DNA from 3 places in the Kineococcus gurbantunggutensis genome. Region 1 is predicted to be linked to each of the others. Evidence: riboswitches for the same ligand, from Rfam matches in the RefSeq annotation. Region 1 holds a riboswitch; each other region holds the start of a gene.

Region 1 (5,357 bases):
ACGCCCTGGTCGCCGACCCGGGCAGCGGGGTGTTCGCGCGCTCGGCGGCCGTCGCCCCGGTGCGCTTCCGCGGCCGGCAGTTCGACGTGCGCGCCGACGGCGCCCAGCTGCCGCGCAGCCCGCAGGGCCACCCGGTGCTCCTCCAGGCCGGCGACTCGCCCGAGGGGCGCGAGTTCGGCGCGGCCACCGCCGACGCCATCTTCACCCTGCACGGCACCCTGGAGGCCGGGCGGGAGTTCCGCGCCGACGTCCAGCGCCGGATGGCCGCGCACGGGCGCGCGCCGGGGGACGTCAAGGTGCTGCCCGGCGCCACGTTCGTGCTCGGCGACACCCCGGCCGAGGCGGCCGAGCGGGCCCGCGAGGTGCGCTTCCAGCAGGTCGGCCCCGAGCAGGCGGTGGCGTTCGTGGAGCAGCTGTGGGGCCGGGAGCTGCCCGGCCTGGACCCCGACGGCCCGCTGCCGGCGCAGGACCCCGACCCCGAGGCGGTCGCCACCCGCGGGCGGGTGCAGCACGCCAAGGACCGCGTGGGCACCGCCCGGCGCTGGCGGGAGCTGGCGCGCGCCAACGGCTGGGGCGTGCGCGAGCTCGTCGTGGAGGTCTCCGCGCGCCCGCAGTTCGTCGGCACCCCGCAGCAGGTCGCCGAGGAGGTCGACCTGTTCGTGCAGGCCGACGCCTGCGACGGCTTCATCCTCATCCCCACCCTGACCCCCACCGGCCTGGACGAGTTCGTCGACCGGGTCGTGCCGCTGCTGCAGGAGCGCGGCACCTACCGCACCGGGTACACCGGTGAGACCCTGCGCGACCACCTGGGCCTGCGCCACCCGCACCGCAGCAGCACCGCCACCGAGGAGACCGCGTGAGCACCACGACCACCCCCGCCGACACCGCCGGCACCGCCGGCACCGCCGGCACCGGCGACACCGCCGCCCGCCGCGGCTGGGACGCCTGGCGCGCCCGGCGCACCGAGGTGCTCTCCGACCCGCACGGCTGGCTGAGCCTGACCGCGCTGCACTGGCTGGGCGGCGCCCCCGCCCGCGCCGGCGACCTGCCGGGGCGGTGGTGGAGCGCCGCGGACGGCGTGCACGTGCGCGCGCAGGAGGTCGACGGCCTGCTGCTGGACGGCGCGCCGCTGACCGGCGAGCACGTCCTGCACCCGGTCGACGACGGCGCCGGCGTGACCGTGGTGACGGGGGAGCGGCACGTGGAGGTGCTGCGCCGCAGCGGGAACGCCGGGCTGCGGGTGCGCGACCCGCGCTCGCCGGTGCTGGCGGGGTTCTCCGGGGTGCCGGTGTTCGGCTTCGACGAGCGCTGGGTGCTGCCCGCGCGCCTGGAGGCGGACGAGGACGAGGTGGTCGTCGGGTCGGTCGTGGCCGGGCTGAGCCAGGCGCGCACCGCGGCCGGGCGGGTGACCTTCACCACGCCCGACGGCGTGGAGCGCTCCCTGCTGGCGCTGCGCTCGGGCGAGGGCCTGCAGCTGCTGTTCACCGACCTCACCAGCGGCGTGAGCACCTCCGCCACGGCCCGCTCGCTGACGGTGGCCGCCCCCGGGCCCGACGGCGCCCTGGTGCTGGACCTGAACCGCGCGCAGAACCTGCCGTGCGCGTTCACCGAGCACGCCACCTGCCCGCTGCCCCCGGCCGGCAACCGGCTCGAGGTCGCCGTCGAGGCCGGCGAGCGCGCCCCGCGGGCCTGAGGGGGGCACCGGTGGACCTGCACCGGCAGCTCCTCCTGGAGCACGCCGGGTCCCCGCACGGGGCGGGCCTGCGCACGCCCTTCGCCGTGCAGGTGCACCACGTGAACCCCGTGTGCGGGGACGAGGTGACCCTGCGCGTCGACCTCGCGCCCGGTCCGGGGGGCGACCCCGGTGGCGCCGTGGTGCGCGACGTCTCCTACGAGGCGGAGGGCTGCTCGATCAGCCGCGCCTCCGCCTCCGTGCTGCACGACCTGGTCGTGGGCCGGCCCGTCGCGCAGGTGGAGGACGCGCGGCGGGCGGTGCACCGGATGCTCACCAGCCGCGGGGAGGACCCCGGCGACGAGGACGTGATCGGCGACGGCGTGGCGCTGGCCGGCGCCGCGCGCTACCCGGCGCGCGTGAAGTGCGCGCTGCTGGCCTGGTCGGCGCTGGCCGACGCGCTGCTGCGCGCGCCCGGCCCCGACGCCGACCCCGCTCCCGACCCCGCCCCTGAGGCCGACCGCGCCCCCTGAGGCCCGGCCCGCGGGGCGCCCCGCCCCCGCCGCGCCTGGCGTAGGCTGCCCGGACCATCCAGAGCGACCGAGAGACCTGGCTCGAGGACGTCGCAGCAACCCCCTCGTGGAGGGTGCTCACGCCAGGACCGATGGGGAGGCACCACCGTGAGCACCACCGCGCCCGCCGGGGGCGGACCGACCGAGGCCGAGCGCCGCGAGGCCGCCGCCTGGTCCACCTGGCAGCAGTCCCCGTGGGGCCGCCTGCGCTACCGCGTCGTGGCGGCCCTGCTGCGCGGGGCGCTGGAGGAGCTGGGGCCCGCGCCGCTGCGCGTGCTCGACGCCGGCGGCGGTGACGGCCGCGACGCGCTGCAGCTCGCGCTGGCCGGGCACGCGGTCACCGTCCTGGACACCTCCGCGGACGTGCTGGGCGCGGCCCGCGCCGCCGCCACCGCCGCCGGGGTCGCCGAGCGCCTGCACACCGTCGCCGCCGGCCTGGAGGACCTCAGCGCGCTGGCCGCGCTGACCCGGCACCGCGCCGGCGGCTCGGGCTCCTTCGACGTGGTGCTGTGCCACGACGTGCTCCAGCACCGCGGCAGCACCGCCCAGGTCGCCGCGGACGTGGCCACGCTGACCTCCTCCCTGCGCCCGGGCGGGCTGCTGTCGCTGCTGGCGCCCAACCCGGCCGCGGACGTGCTGACCGCCGCGCTGCGCGAGGGCCCGGCGCAGGCGTGGGTCCTGCTCGACGCCGAGCGCGGCGCGGACCCGGGCACCGGCAGCTCGGTGCTGCGCCTGGAGCCGGACGCGGTCGAGCGGGCCGTCGCCGCGGCCGGCGGCGAGGTCGTCGCGCGCCACGGGGTGCTGACCGTCACCGCGCTGCTGGAGGACGCCGGCCGGGCCGACGAGCGCTCCGTGGCCGACCTGGAGGAGCTGGAGGTCGAGCTCAGCCGGCGCGACGGGTTCCGCCGGACGGCGCGCTACTGGCACCTGCTGGCGCGCCGGCGCTGACCGCCGCCAGCAGCGAGGCGGCCAGCGCGTCGTTGAGCCGGAAGAACCCCGCGTCCAGGCCCGGGCGCGGGAACGCCGGCGCCCACCCGCCGCCGGCCACCCACGGCCCCGCCGCGAACCGGCGCGGGTGCGCGGTGCCGTCGGCGCGCTGCACCCGCCCGTCCTCGTCCACCGCCAGGCGCCCGCCGGTGAACACCTCCCCGCCCTCGTCGCGGAACTCCCGCTCCACCGCCTCGCCGCGCGCGGACAGGTTGCGCAGCAACGGGTCCGCGGCGTCCCGAACGCTGGGGGAGGGCAGCCGGGCGTCGATCAGCACGCGCGCGGCGAGGTGCACCGGCCCGTTGCCGCCCACCGCCGTCCACGCCTGCGCCGCCTCGTCGGGCTGCACGCGCAGGTCCCCGCCGAGGAAGCGCACCACCCCGGCGTCGGCCAGCGCGAGCAGCTGGCGCAGCCGCTGCGGCGGCGGGCCGGAGGCCACGCAGCTGAAGAACCCGTGCCACCAGCCGTCCACCTCCAACGCGGTGGAGCGCGCGTCGAGCAGGCCGCGCGCGGCCAGCGCCGCGACGACGCCGTAGCAGGACAGCAGCGCGCTGAACACCGCCGCGTCGGCGCTGTGCGCGGGGTCGCCGCGGCGGGCGACGTCGGCGGCGACGTGGGCGCGCACCCGCTCGTGCACGCCCCGCGCGGTGGGCGAGGACCACCCGGCCAGCGGCCGGTCCAGGCGCGCCAGGTCCAGGCGGTCGGCGGGGTCGGGCACCGCCTCCTCCACGAGCGCGTCCAGCTCCGCCGAACCCCACGGCGCGGCCGCGAACCGGGCGTCGAACTCCCGCGCGGGCACCCGGGTGCGCTGCGGGTGCCCGGCGAACAGCTCCCCGTAGTGCGCGCCGGCGAGCTCCTTGGCGATCAGCGGCCACACGTCCCGCCGCAGCCGCAGCGGGCCGCCGCGGCGCGCGGCCAGCTCCTCGGCCGCGGCGACGGTGCAGAACCGCGGCAGCGCCGGGCGCCGGGCGAGCTCGTAGGTGATCTTCGAGCGGTAGGGCACCCCGCGCCGGGAGCCGACGTGCAGGACGGGCTCGGCCCCGCTGGGCCGGTAGACCAGCTCCCCGCCGGGGCCCTGCTCGTACCGGCCGCCGCGGCCCTCGGTGAGCAGCACCACCAGGTCCACGAACGCCAGGCCCATCCCGGCCACCACGACGTCCTCGCCGGGGCGCACCGCCACGAGGTCGTCCTCCAGGCCGAGGTCGCCGGTGTAGGCGGGGGCGACGTAGCCCAGCCCGTGCCGGTCGGCGAACGCGGCCAGCTCCCGCTCGCGCGGGCCGGGCAGCACGTCGGGGTGCCCCTGCGCCAGCAGCACCGCGTCCACCTCCAGCGCCGCGCCCCCGGCCAGCCGCACCCGCTGGCGCCCCGGGCCGGCCTCCCCGGCGCCCCCGTCGTCGGCCAGGTCCACGACCCGGTCGGCGTGCACCCGCACCCGCACGCCCGCGGGCAGGCCGGCCAGCACGTGCCGCCAGGCGGCCACGAGGTAGCGCCCGGTCAGCGCCCGCGAGGGGAAGCTGCCCGCCGCGAGCGCGCCGGCCTCCGCGGCCAGGCCGTGCTCGCCGGCCGCGCGCAGCTGCGCCACCAGCTCCGCGCGGTGCGCCTCGACCCAGGCGTGCAGCGAGGGCCCGGTGCGCACGGGGGCGGCGACCGTCGAGGTGCCGTCGGGCAGCACGGTGACGTCCGCGGCGCGCGAGTTCGCCCACAGCAGGTGGTGCTGGCCCGGGCGCCACACCCGCCCCGAGCCCGGCGGGTGCGGGTCCACCACGTGCACGACGAGGGGCCGGCCCGACCCGGCCGCGTGCGCGCCGAGGCGGTCGAGCACCCCCAGGGCGCGCGGGCCGGCGCCGACCAGGCACAGCACCACCGCGTCGGCGGGGTCCGCGGGACCGGCGGGGTCCGCGGGGGAGCCGGGCAGCGGTGCGCGGGCGGAGGGGACGAGGGGGGCGGGGGACGTGCGGGACACGGCGGGGTCCTTCCCTGACGGCTGCGGGCCCCCGGCGGCGGGGGCGGGGCGGCGTCAGGCGGGACAGGTGGCGGCGTGCGTGCGGCACAGGTCGACGTGGCGGCGCCGCACCAGCAGCCCGTTCGTCGCCCCGCGCGTCCTCACCGCACCAGGGTACGGGCGG
Region 2 (5,357 bases), on a different contig from region 1:
CCGGGGGTGCGCAGCGCCTCGCCCAGCAGGACGACCTCGGTGACCTTCTGGTCGGCGAAGGCCAGCCAGCCCCTCAGGCGCGCGTCCAGGTCCGGCTCGTCGGCGACGTCGTGCGGCACGTGCAGCAGGGAGGTGGAGCTGGAGGGCACGACGGTGGCGGCCGCCGGCTGCAGCTCCTGCAGGGTCCGCAGGGCCGGGGCGAGGTCGGCGCGCCACACGTTGCGCCCGTCGACGACGCCGGCCACGACGGTCTTGCCCGCCAGGCCCGCCAGGGCGGCCGGCGCCGGGGCGGCACCGCGCACCAGGTCCAGGGCCAGGCCGTCCACGGCGGTGGAGGCCAGCGGCTCCAGCAGCCCGCCCAGGTCGCCGTAGGGGGCGGCCACCAGCAGGCGCGGCCGGCCCGGGGCACCGGCCAGGGTCCCGTAGGCGGTGCGCACCAGGTCCGCGAGCCCGTCCACGCCCGCGGTGGCGGAGTCGCTCACCAGGGCCGGCTCGTCCAGCTGCACCCACGCCGCTCCCGCGGCCGCGTACGCGGCGAGCAGGTCCAGGTAGGCGGGCAGCAGGTCGGCCAGCCGCTGGACCGGCGCGAAACCGGCGGGGCTGCCGTCGGCCGGCTTGGACAGCAGCAGGAACGTCACCGGGCCGACGACGACCGGGCGGGTGAGGAAGCCGTCGGCCAGCGCCTCGGAGAACTCCCGCACGCCGCGGTCGTCGGCGAAGCGGAAGGCGGTGTCCGGGCCGACCTCGGGGACGAGGTAGTGGTAGTTCGTGTCGAACCACTTCGTCATCTCCAGCGGCGCGTCGGTGCCGCGGCCGCGGGCGATCGTCGACAGGCCCGCCAGGTCGACCCGGCCGTCGGCGCCGACGACGTCGGCGAAGCGCGGGGGCACCGCGCCCAGGGCGGTCGCCGCGTCCAGGACGTGGTCGTAGGCGGAGAACGCCGAGGGGATGGAGGCGTCGTGGGCGTGCAGGCCCAGGTCGTTCAGGCGGCGCAGGGTGCGCCCGCGGACGGCGGCCAGCGCCCGCTCGGTGGCGGCGACGTCGGCGCGACCGGCCCACAGGGCCTCCAGCGCCTTCTTCGTCTCCCGGCGCGGGCCGATGCGCGGGTAGCCCAGGACGGTGGCGGACCAGGCCGGGACGGCGGCCGGGTCGGCCCCCGCGGGGCCGGTCGCGGGCAGGTGCCGGTGCGGGACGGGACGGGGTTCGGTGCTCATCGGGATCCTCCTGCCGCCAGGGCGGCGTGGTGGGGAACCGCGGATGCCTGCGGCCGTCCGGCCGAGCTCGGGACCGTCGGGGTCCCGGCGCCGAGGTGGGCTCCCTCGAGCAGGTCCAGCGCCGCGGGCGCCGAGTTGAACGTGTAGAGGTGCAGGCCGGGCGCGCCGGCGTGCAGCAGGTCGCGGGCCAGGGCCCGCCCGTAGCGGGTGCCGGCGCGCTCGCGCGCGGCGTCGCCGTGCTCGGCGGCGGACTCCAGCAGCGCCAGCAGCGAGCGGGGCACGGGCACGCCGGTCAGCTGCTCCAGGCGCAGCAGGCGCGCCGGGTCGGTGGTGGGGATGATCCCCGGCAGCAGGGGCAGGGTGATGCCCGCCGCGCGGGCGGTGGCCGTGAAGGCGGCGTACTCGCGCGCCGAGTAGCACACCTGGGTGATCGCGAACGAGGCCCCGGCGTCCTGCTTGGCGCGCAGGGCCTGCAGGTCCCCGGCGCGCCGGGAGGAGGGGAACGCCGCCACCGCGACCGTCAGGGGGGTGCCGTCCCCGCCCGCGGCACCCCCCCGGCCGCCGGCGCGCAGGCGGTGGCGCCGGTCGGCCACCCGCAGCAGCTCCACCAGGTCGCACGCGCGGCGCACCGCGTCGGCCGGCGCCCGCCAGTCCGCGGACCCGGCGGGCGGGTCGCCGCGCAGCGCCAGCACGTCGCGCACCCCGGCGGCGAAGAACTCCTCGGCCAGCTCAACGACCCCGCGGCGGGTGGAACCCACGCACGTCAGGTGGGCCACCGCCGCGGCGCGGGTCTCCCGGCGCAGGTGCGCCAGCAGCTCGCAGCCCGCGGTGCGGGTGGTGCCGGCCGCGCCGTGGGTGACGGAGAAGAAGTCCGGGCCGGTCGCGGCCAGGCGCTCGACGGTGCCGTGCAGGGCGTCGCGCGCGGCCGGGCTGCGCGGCGGGAAGAGCTCGAAGCTCAGCGTCGGCCGTCCCGCGGCGCCGGCCACCAGGGGCCCGACGCTCACGGCCGGGCCCCCGGGCGGCGGCCCGCGCTCGCGGCGCTCACTGCGCTCGCCGTGCTCACCGCGTTCGCCGCGCGGACCCGGGGGCGGTGGGGGGTGGTGCTGGACATCGTCGACTCCATCGACCTGGCGTTAGCACCCGCGCCCGCGCCGGCGGGGGGTTGCTGCGGCGTCGTCGAGCCAGGGCTCTCGGCCGCTCTGGATGGGGTGGCGGTGCGGGTGGTGCGCTAGCGGCCCTCGCCCTGCGGGGGCAGCGCGCTGACCACCGCGTGGTCGGCCTCGATCAGGCCCGTCTTGGCCGCACCGCCGGGCGAGCCGACGGTGTCGAAGAACTCCACGTTGGCCGCGGTGAACGCCGACCACTGCTCGGGCACGTCGTCCTCGTAGTAGATGGCCTCCACCGGGCACACCGGCTCGCAGGCCCCGCAGTCCACGCACTCGTCGGGGTGGATGTACAGCGAGCGCTTGCCCTCGTAGATGCAGTCGACGGGGCACTCCTCGATGCACGCCTTGTCCTTGACGTCCACGCAGGGCTGGGCGATGACGTACGTCACGGGGCGGTGCTCCTCTCGTTCTCCTCGCCGGCGCCGGCCACGGCGCGCTCACCGGCGGGCTCGCCGGCGGGGCCGGGGACGACGACGCGGCGGCGGTGCCGGCGCACCGAGTGGGCCACGGCCACGGCCCCGAGGGCCAGGACGAGCGCGTACACCGCCCAGCGCACCGGGTCGGCGGCGTCGACCGCGTCGCTGCGCAGCAGCGTGCGCGCGTTGGTCAGGACGATGACCGCGCCCACGGCGGTGCCGAGCACGTGCGGGGGCAGGTGGCGCACCAGCCAGGCGGCGACGGGGGCGGCGACCAGGCCGCCGGCCAGCAGCGCCAGCACCCAGGACCACGCGATGCCCTGCGAGCCCAGGCCCACCAGGAACCCGGTGCTGGCGGCGACCGCGACGAGGAACTCGCTGGTGTCGATCGAGCCGACCACCTTGCGCGGTTCCAGCCGGCCCGAGGCCAGCAGCGCGGGGGTGCCCACGGGGCCCCAGCCGCCGCCGCCGGTGGCGTCGACGAACCCGGCGAACAGGCCCAGCGGCGCCAGGAAGCGCCGGCGCAGCGGGCGGTGCAGGGAGCGCTCGTCGAAGCGCACCACCGCCGAGCGCAGCAGCACGTACACGCCCAGCACGAGCAGCAGGACGCTGATCACCGGCGCCGCCACGTCCGTGGGCAGCGAGGAGAGCACCGTCGCGCCGGCGAAGGCGCCCACCGCGCCCGGCACGCCCACGCGCACCACGACGCGCCAGTCGACGTTGCCGAAGCGCCAGTGCGCGGTGCCGGAGGCCAGCGTGGTGCCGATCTCGGCAAGGTGGACGGTCGCCGAGGCCGCCGCCGGGTTGGCCCCGATGAGCAGCAGCAGGCTGGTGGAGGTGACCCCGTAGGCCATCCCCAGGGAGCCGTCGACGAGCTGGGCCAGCAGCCCGACGACGGCGAGCAGAACGATCTTGTGCACGAGAGGTCCGTCCCGATGCCCGTGGACCCGCAGGGTCCGCGCTTGCCGATCGCCGGGTGGCGAACGACCAGGTCCTCACCCGGAGCACCCCGCCGCAGATGGAGGGTTGCCGACCAGCGAGCCGGGGCTTGACGCTGGTACTCGTGACCGCTCCCGACGTTAAGGGGGAGCACGCCGCCGGGTCAACACGTCCGCGCGAACACCACCCCGGCCGCCGGCCGCGGCGCCCGGGTGCGCGGTCCGGGGGCGGGTCCGGGAACGGGTCCGGGGGATCGTGTTGGAGCAGGCCCCGGCGTGCCCTACCGTGGTCGCGTGGTCCAGCCCTCTGCCGTGCGCCTCGTCTCGCGCCGGTACGTCGACCTGATGAGGGTGCAGAGCGCCTACTGCTGCCGCTGCGCACCCGCCCCCCGCCGCACCAGCTGAGGGTCCTCCTCGCGAGGAGAACCCCTCTCCCCCGTGAGGTCCCATGACACCCGACGCCGCGCCCACCCCCACCGAGCAGGCCGCCCGGCCGGCCGCCGACGCGCCCCGGCGCGTCCCGCGGCCCGCCCGCGCCGGCGGCAACGGCCAGTGGCTCGTGGACGGCACGACGCCGCTGAACCACAACGAGGAGTTCAAGGCGGCCGACGGCGGCCTGAACGTCCGCGAGCGGATCGAGCAGGTGTACTCCAAGGGGGGTTTCTCCTCCATCGACCCGGACGACCTCAACGGCCGCTTCCGCTGGTGGGGCCTGTACACGCAGCGCCGCCCCGGCATCGACGGCGGGCGCACCGCGCAGCTGTCGGCGCAGGAGCTGTCCGACGAGTTCTTCATGCTGCGCGTGCGCATCGACGGCGGCGCCCTGACCACCGAGCAGCTGCGGGTCGTGGCGGAGGTGTCCACCCTGTACGGGCGCGACAGCGCCGACATCACCGACCGGCAGAACGTGCAGCTGCACTGGGTGCGCGTGGAGGACGTCCCGGAGATCTGGCGGCGCCTGGAGGCCGTGGGCCTGCAGACCACCGAGGCCTGCGGCGACACCCCCCGCGTGGTGCTCGGCAGCCCCGTGGCCGGCATCGCCCGCGACGAGGTCCTCGACCCCACGCCGGTGATCGAGGAGATCGTCGAGCGGTTCATCGGCGACCCGGAGCTGGCGAACCTGCCGCGCAAGTTCAAGACCGCGGTCACCGGCCACCCCAGCCAGGACGTCGTCCACGAGATCAACGACATCTCCCTGCTGGGCGTGGTGCACCCCGAGCTGGGCCCGGGCTACGACGTGTGGGTCGGCGGCGGGCTGTCCACCAGCGCGCACCTGGCGCAGCGGCTCGGGGCGTTCGTGGCGCCCGAGGACGCCGCGGAGGTCTGGTACGGGGTCGTGCGGATCTTCCGGGACTACGGCTACCGCCGGCTGCGCAACAAGGCCCGCCTGAAGTACCTGGTGGCCGACTGGGGCGCCGAGCGGTTCCGGCGGGTGCTGGAGGAGGAGTACCTGGGCCGGGCCCTGCCCGACGGCCCGCCGCCGCCGGCGCCGTCCGGGCGCGGGGACCACGTGGGCGTGCACGAGCAGAAGGACGGGCGCCTGTACGTGGGCCTGGCCCCCACCGTCGGGCGGGTGAGCGGCACGCTGCTGCGCGCGCTCGCCGACGCCGCCGAGGCGGCCGG
Region 3 (5,357 bases), on a different contig from region 1:
CGTGGTTGAGCGCCTCCACGCGCACGCGGGTGAACGCGCGGTAGTCCTCGACGCTGGGCTCGGGGTTGATCTGGTCCCAGTTCTCCGCGATGGAGGGGTCGTCGACCTGCAGGGTCAGGCCGGCGTCGAGGACGGCGCGGTACTCCTCGCGCATGACCTCCGCCCACGCCCAGATGTGCTCCTCCTCGGTGGCGTAGTGGCGGTTGGAGATCCGCGCGCCGCTGCCGGGCGAGAGGGAGGTGATGAAACCGCGGCTGCGCTCCAGGCCGGCGGCCTCCAGGCCGGCGACGAGGTTGGCGACGTCGGAGGCGATGGCCTCCTGGCCGACGTAGCGCAGCGGGCCGGTGGTGGCGGGGAACGCGGTGGCGGTCTTGCCGGTGGAGATTCCCGAGGCGGGGTCGGTGTAGGCGTCGTGGAACAGCTGCCAGTCGCGCCGGTCCGGGAAGCTCGTCAGCCGCACCCGGCCGGGCTCGGAGCGCACGGTGGGCTGGCTGAAGATGTCCTCGCCGGTGACCTCCAGGCCGGCCACGCGCTGGAAGGAGTACGACCACCAGGCGCCGTAGTCGACGGCGCTGCTCATGGCCTTGCCGTACTCGCCGTCGCCGACGATCGTGATGCCCAGGTCGTGCTGGCGCTGCACGAGGTCGACGACGGCCTCGGTGAGCAGCTTGTCGAAGTCGGGGGTGCGCTTCAGGGTCAGGCCGTCCTCGGCGAGCTCGCGGGCCTCGTTGGCGGCGATGAGCTCGGGCGTGCGGGGCAGGCTGCCGGCGTGGCTGACCTCGATGCGTCGGGGGGTGCTCACGGGTGCTCCGTTCGTGGGGTGGTGGCTCGCTCAGCGCCGCAGGGCGCGGTCGAGGTCGTCGAGCAGGTCGTCGGGGTCCTCCAGGCCCACCGACAGGCGCAGCACGGCGTCGGACAGGCCGATGGCCGCGCGGCCCTGCTCGCCGAGGCGGCGGTGGGTCGTGGTGGCGGGGTGGGTGGCCAGCGACTTGGCGTCGCCGAGGTTGTTGGAGATGTCGATCACGCCGAGGCGGTCGAGCACCTCGAAGGCGCGCTCCTTGCCGCGGCCGTCGGGCGCGTCGAGCTCGAACGTGACGACGGTGCCGCCGAGCTCCATCTGCCGCTTGGCCAGTTCCGCCTGCGGGTGCGAGGGCAGCATCGGGTAGCGCACCCAGCGCACGCCCGCGGCGTCCTCCAGGTGCTCGGCGATGCGCAGGGCGGTGGCCGCGGAGTGCCGCACGCGCAGGCCGAGGGTCTCCAGGCCCTTCGCGAGCGTCCAGGCGTTGAACGGGCTGAGGGTGGGCCCGGTGTGCCGGGTCAGCTCGCGGAACCGGCCGTCGACGAACTCCGACGTGCCCAGCACCGCGCCGCCCATGACGCGGCCCTGCCCGTCGATGTGCTTGGTCGCGGAGTACACGACGACGTCGGCGCCGAACGCCAGCGGCCGCTGGCCGACGGGGCTGGCGAAGGCGTTGTCGACCACGACCGTCGCACCGGCCGCGTGCGCGAGCTGCGCGACGGCCTCGATGTCGACGAGGGTCTGCATGGGGTTCGCGGGGGTCTCGAAGAACACCGCCTGCGCGGGGGTGGACAGGGCCCGCTCCCACTGCGAGAGGTCCTCGCCGTCGACGAACTCCGTGCTCACGCCCCAGCGGGGCAGGATCTCGTCGAGGATCACGTAGCAGGAGCCGAACAGGCTGCGGGCGGCCACGACGCGGTCGCCCGCGCCGAGCAGGGCGGCCAGGGCGTAGAACACCGCGGACATGCCGCTGGCCAGGCCGTAGCAGGCCTCCGCCCCCTCGAGCAGGCGCAGCCGCTCGGTGAACACCGACACCGTCGGGTTGCCGTAGCGGGAGTAGACGTAGCGGTCGACCTCGCCGGTGAACGCGGCCTCGGCGTCGGCGGCGGAACCGTAGACGTACCCCGACGTCAGGTACATCGCCTCGGACGTCTCCTCGAAACCCGAGCGCGCCATCCCGCCGCGCACGGCGGTGGTGTCGGGCCGCCAGGGGCGGGGGGTGCTCTCCTCGTTCACGACTGCCTCCACGGCAGGCCCTCGGCGCGCCAGCCGGCGCCGCCGCGGTGCCCGTGCTCGTCCAGGTCGCCCTCGAAACCGTTCAGGACGTTGTAGCTGGGGGTGATGCCGGCGGCCGTGGCGGCCTCGGCCGCGGCGACCGAGCGCTTGCCGGAGCGGCACAGGAACACCACCGGGCCGCGGCGGCCAGCGGTGATCCCCGCGCGCTCCAGCTCGGCGAGGAACCGCGCCCCGGGGGCGGCGGGGTCCTCGGGCGCCCAGGAGGCGAACACCGGTCCCCTGCCGGTGCCCGCGGTGTCCGGGACCCCGACCCAGGTCCACTCCGCCTCGGTGCGGACGTCGACCAGGACCGCCTCGCCGTCCTCGTGCAGCAGGTCGAACGCCTCGCGCGGAGCGAGGTCGCCGGCGTAGCTCACGTGCCCTCCCATCGGTCCCGGCATGAGCACCCTCCCGTAGGGGGTTGCTGCGGCGTCGTCGAGCCAGGTCTCTCGGCCGCTCTGGATGGTCCTGCCAGCGTAGGGCATGCCCGGCCGTGCCCGGGCGCCGTCGGCACCGGCGGGCCCGTCCGGGGCGCCTCCCGCCCGCACGGGCCCGCGCCCGCCCCCGGTGCGCCGCCGCGGTGCCGACGCGGTGCCGACGTTGCCAGGCGGGGCGCGCCCGTGGCACGCTCCGGGCAGGTCATGAGCGCCAGCGCGAAGCCCCGGCTCGCTGGCCGGCAACCCTCCTCACGCGGCGGGGTGCCCCGGGTGACGACCTGGCCGGTGCCGAGGTGGCGCCGGCAAGCGCGGACCCGCGGGCACCGTCCGGCGGGTCCCCTCCCCGAGGAGGCCCTCGTGCCCACGCCCACGCTCCCCGCCCCCCGCTGCGCGCCCGCGCTCGCCCCGCTGCTGCCCGTCGTCGGCGCCGCCACCCGCGTGCCGCTGGCCACCGGCGGGGAGGCGGTCTACGCCAACCTCGACAACGCCGCCAGCGCGCCCGCGCTGGCGGCGGTGGCCGAGCACGTGGCGCGGGTGCTGCCGCACTACGCCAGCGTCCACCGCGGCGCGGGCTACCTCTCGCGGGTGTCCACGGAGCTGTTCGAGTCCGCGCGCGGCGCGGTGGGGCGCTTCGTCGGGGCGCGGCAGGACGACGCGGTCGTCTTCACCCGCAGCACCACGGACGCCCTGGACCTGCTCTCGCGCGCCGTGCCCGCCGGCGGGCGCGTGCTGGTGGCGGACGTGGAGCACCACGCGAACCTGCTGCCCTGGCAGCGCTCGGCGCGCACGACGGTGGTGCCCGGCGGCCCGGACGCGGCCGGCACAGCGGCGGCGCTGGAGGCGGAGCTGGCCGGCGGCGGCTACGCGCTGCTGGCGGTGACGGGCGCCTCCAACGTCACCGGCGAGGTGCTGCCGCTGCGGCGCCTGGCGCGCGCCGCGCACGCCGCCGGCGCCCGCATCGCCGTGGACGGCGCCCAGCTCGTGCCGCACCGGCGGGTGGACCTGGCCGGCGACGACCTGGACTGGATCGCCTTCTCCGGGCACAAGCTCTACGCGCCCTTCGGCGCCGGGGCGCTGGTCGGGCGGCGGGACTGGCTGGACGCGGCCGAGCCGTACCTGGCCGGCGGCGGCGCGACGCTGGAGGTCGGGACCGGGGGCGTGCGCTGGGCCAGCGGCCCGGAGCGCCACGAGGCCGGCTCCCCCAACGTGCTCGGCGCGGCGGCCCTGGCGCGCGCGTGCACCGCGCTGGCCGCGCTGCCCCCCGGCGCGCTGGAGGAGCACGAGGCGGCGCTGCGCGAGCGCCTGCTCGACGGGCTCGCCGCGCTGGAGGGCGTGCGGGTGGTGCGCCCGGACGCCGAGGACGCCGTGGGGGTCGTCACGTTCACCGTGGAGGGGCACCCGTCCTCGCAGGTCGCGGCGTACCTGTCGGCCGAGCACGGCATCGGCGTGCGCGACGGGCGCTTCTGCGCGCACCGGTTCGCGGACTCCCTGGGGCTGTCCTCCGGCGCGCTGCGCGCCAGCACCGGCGTGGGGACCGGATCGGCGGACGTGGACCGGCTCCTGGCGGCGCTGCGGCGGTTCCTCACCGCCGGGCCCGAGCTGCGCTACGCGGTGGTCGACGGCTCCTGGGGCCCGGTGGGCGACCCGCGGCCCGACCCGGCGGGTTTCCTCGGCGCCGACCTCGACCGCGTCGCGCGGCCGCGGTGACCCCGGGGCGCTCGCGGGAGCGCCCGCGCCGCCCGCCCCCGACGGCCACCACCCGCCCCACCCGTTCCGACCACCCCGACGAGGAGCCCGCCGTGCCCGACCCGTTCCACCTCCTGCTCGACGTCGACGGGGGCGGGTGGCACCCGGCCGCCTGGCGGCGCTCGCGCAGCGCACCGGCCGACGTGTTCTCCCCCGCCCGGCTGCGCGGGTTCGCCGTCACCGCCCAGGCGCAGGGCCTGACGGCGCTGACGTTCGAGGACTCCCCGCTGCCGGACGCGCGCAACCCCGTCGGCCACCTGGACGCGGTGCAGCGCGCGGCGTTCCTGGCCGGCACCACCGAGGGCGTCGGGCTGGTGCCGGTGGTGCCCACCACGTACACCGAGCCCTTCCACGTGGCCGCGCAGATCGCCTCCCTGGACCACTCCTCGGCCGGGCGCGCCGGGTGGATCGCCACCGCCACGCCGGAACCCGCCGCCGCCCGGGCGGTGGGCCTGCCCGCGCTGGCCGGGGAGGACCTGCGCACCGAGCTGGCCGACGTCGTGGGCGCCGTGCGCGCCCTGTGGGACTCCTGGGAGGACGACGCGGTGGTGCGCGACGTCGCCACCGGTCGCTACGTCGACCGCGACCGGCTGCACCACGTGGACGTCGACACCGGCCGCTGGTCGGTCAAGGGCCCGCTGACCGTGCCGCGCTCACCGCAGGGGCAGTCGGTCGTGCTGGCCGCCGAGGGGGCGCTGCCGGCCGGTCAGGTCGACGTGGTGCTCACCGGGGACCCGGCGGCCCGGCGCACCGCGGGAGGCCCGCTGGTCGTGGTGGAGGTGGAGTTCGCGCTGGACACCGAGGCCGCCCCCGCCTCGGAGCGGGTCGCGGCCCTGGACGCGGACGCACCGGCACCCGACCGCGGCCGGGTGCGCTGGACGGGCCCCGGCGAGGGGTTCGCCCGGTTCCTGGCGGACCTGTCGGGGCGCGTGGACGGCGTGCGCCTGCACGCCGCGGTCCTGGACGAGGACCTGCGGCAGCTGGTGCGCACCACGCTGCCGGAGCTGCGGGCGGCCCGCCTGCTGCGGGCCCCCCTGAGCGGGTCCACCCTGCGCTCCACCCTCGGCCTGAGCCGGCCGGCCAACCGCTTCGCGACCGCC

What was found. A riboswitch is a leader RNA that binds a small molecule or an ion and turns the genes downstream of it on or off. The one in region 1 is predicted to bind S-adenosylmethionine.
Region 2: another riboswitch for S-adenosylmethionine. It lies ahead of ACRYR7_RS17010 (methylenetetrahydrofolate reductase); the one in region 1 lies ahead of ACRYR7_RS07075 (class I SAM-dependent methyltransferase).
Region 3: another riboswitch for S-adenosylmethionine. It lies ahead of ACRYR7_RS15355 (rhodanese-like domain-containing protein); the one in region 1 lies ahead of ACRYR7_RS07075 (class I SAM-dependent methyltransferase).

Annotation. Positions count from the first base shown of each region.
Region 1 covers NZ_JBJLSG010000025.1:36,630-41,986, reverse strand. The annotation lists gene ACRYR7_RS07090 (NtaA/DmoA family FMN-dependent monooxygenase) at 1-860, shown strand, start outside; gene ACRYR7_RS07085 (DUF1684 domain-containing protein) at 857-1,693, shown strand; gene sufU (Fe-S cluster assembly sulfur transfer protein SufU) at 1,705-2,205, shown strand; SAM riboswitch class I at 2,257-2,343, shown strand; gene ACRYR7_RS07075 (class I SAM-dependent methyltransferase) at 2,353-3,192, shown strand; gene ACRYR7_RS07070 (FAD/NAD(P)-binding protein) at 3,128-5,194, opposite strand.
Region 2 covers NZ_JBJLSG010000099.1:3,503-8,859, forward strand. The annotation lists gene metE (5-methyltetrahydropteroyltriglutamate--homocysteine S-methyltransferase) at 1-1,214, opposite strand, end outside; gene ACRYR7_RS17010 (methylenetetrahydrofolate reductase) at 1,211-2,218, opposite strand; SAM riboswitch class I at 2,331-2,424, opposite strand; gene fdxA (ferredoxin) at 2,443-2,769, opposite strand; gene ACRYR7_RS17020 (sulfite exporter TauE/SafE family protein) at 2,766-3,716, opposite strand; SAM riboswitch class IV at 3,750-3,865, opposite strand; gene ACRYR7_RS17025 (nitrite/sulfite reductase) at 4,183-5,357, shown strand, end outside.
Region 3 covers NZ_JBJLSG010000082.1:10,605-15,961, reverse strand. The annotation lists gene ACRYR7_RS15365 (cobalamin-independent methionine synthase II family protein) at 1-802, opposite strand, end outside; gene ACRYR7_RS15360 (O-succinylhomoserine sulfhydrylase) at 833-2,047, opposite strand; gene ACRYR7_RS15355 (rhodanese-like domain-containing protein) at 2,032-2,451, opposite strand; SAM riboswitch class I at 2,457-2,543, opposite strand; SAM riboswitch class IV at 2,712-2,826, shown strand; gene ACRYR7_RS15350 (aminotransferase class V-fold PLP-dependent enzyme) at 2,869-4,218, shown strand; gene ACRYR7_RS15345 (LLM class flavin-dependent oxidoreductase) at 4,311-5,357, shown strand, end outside.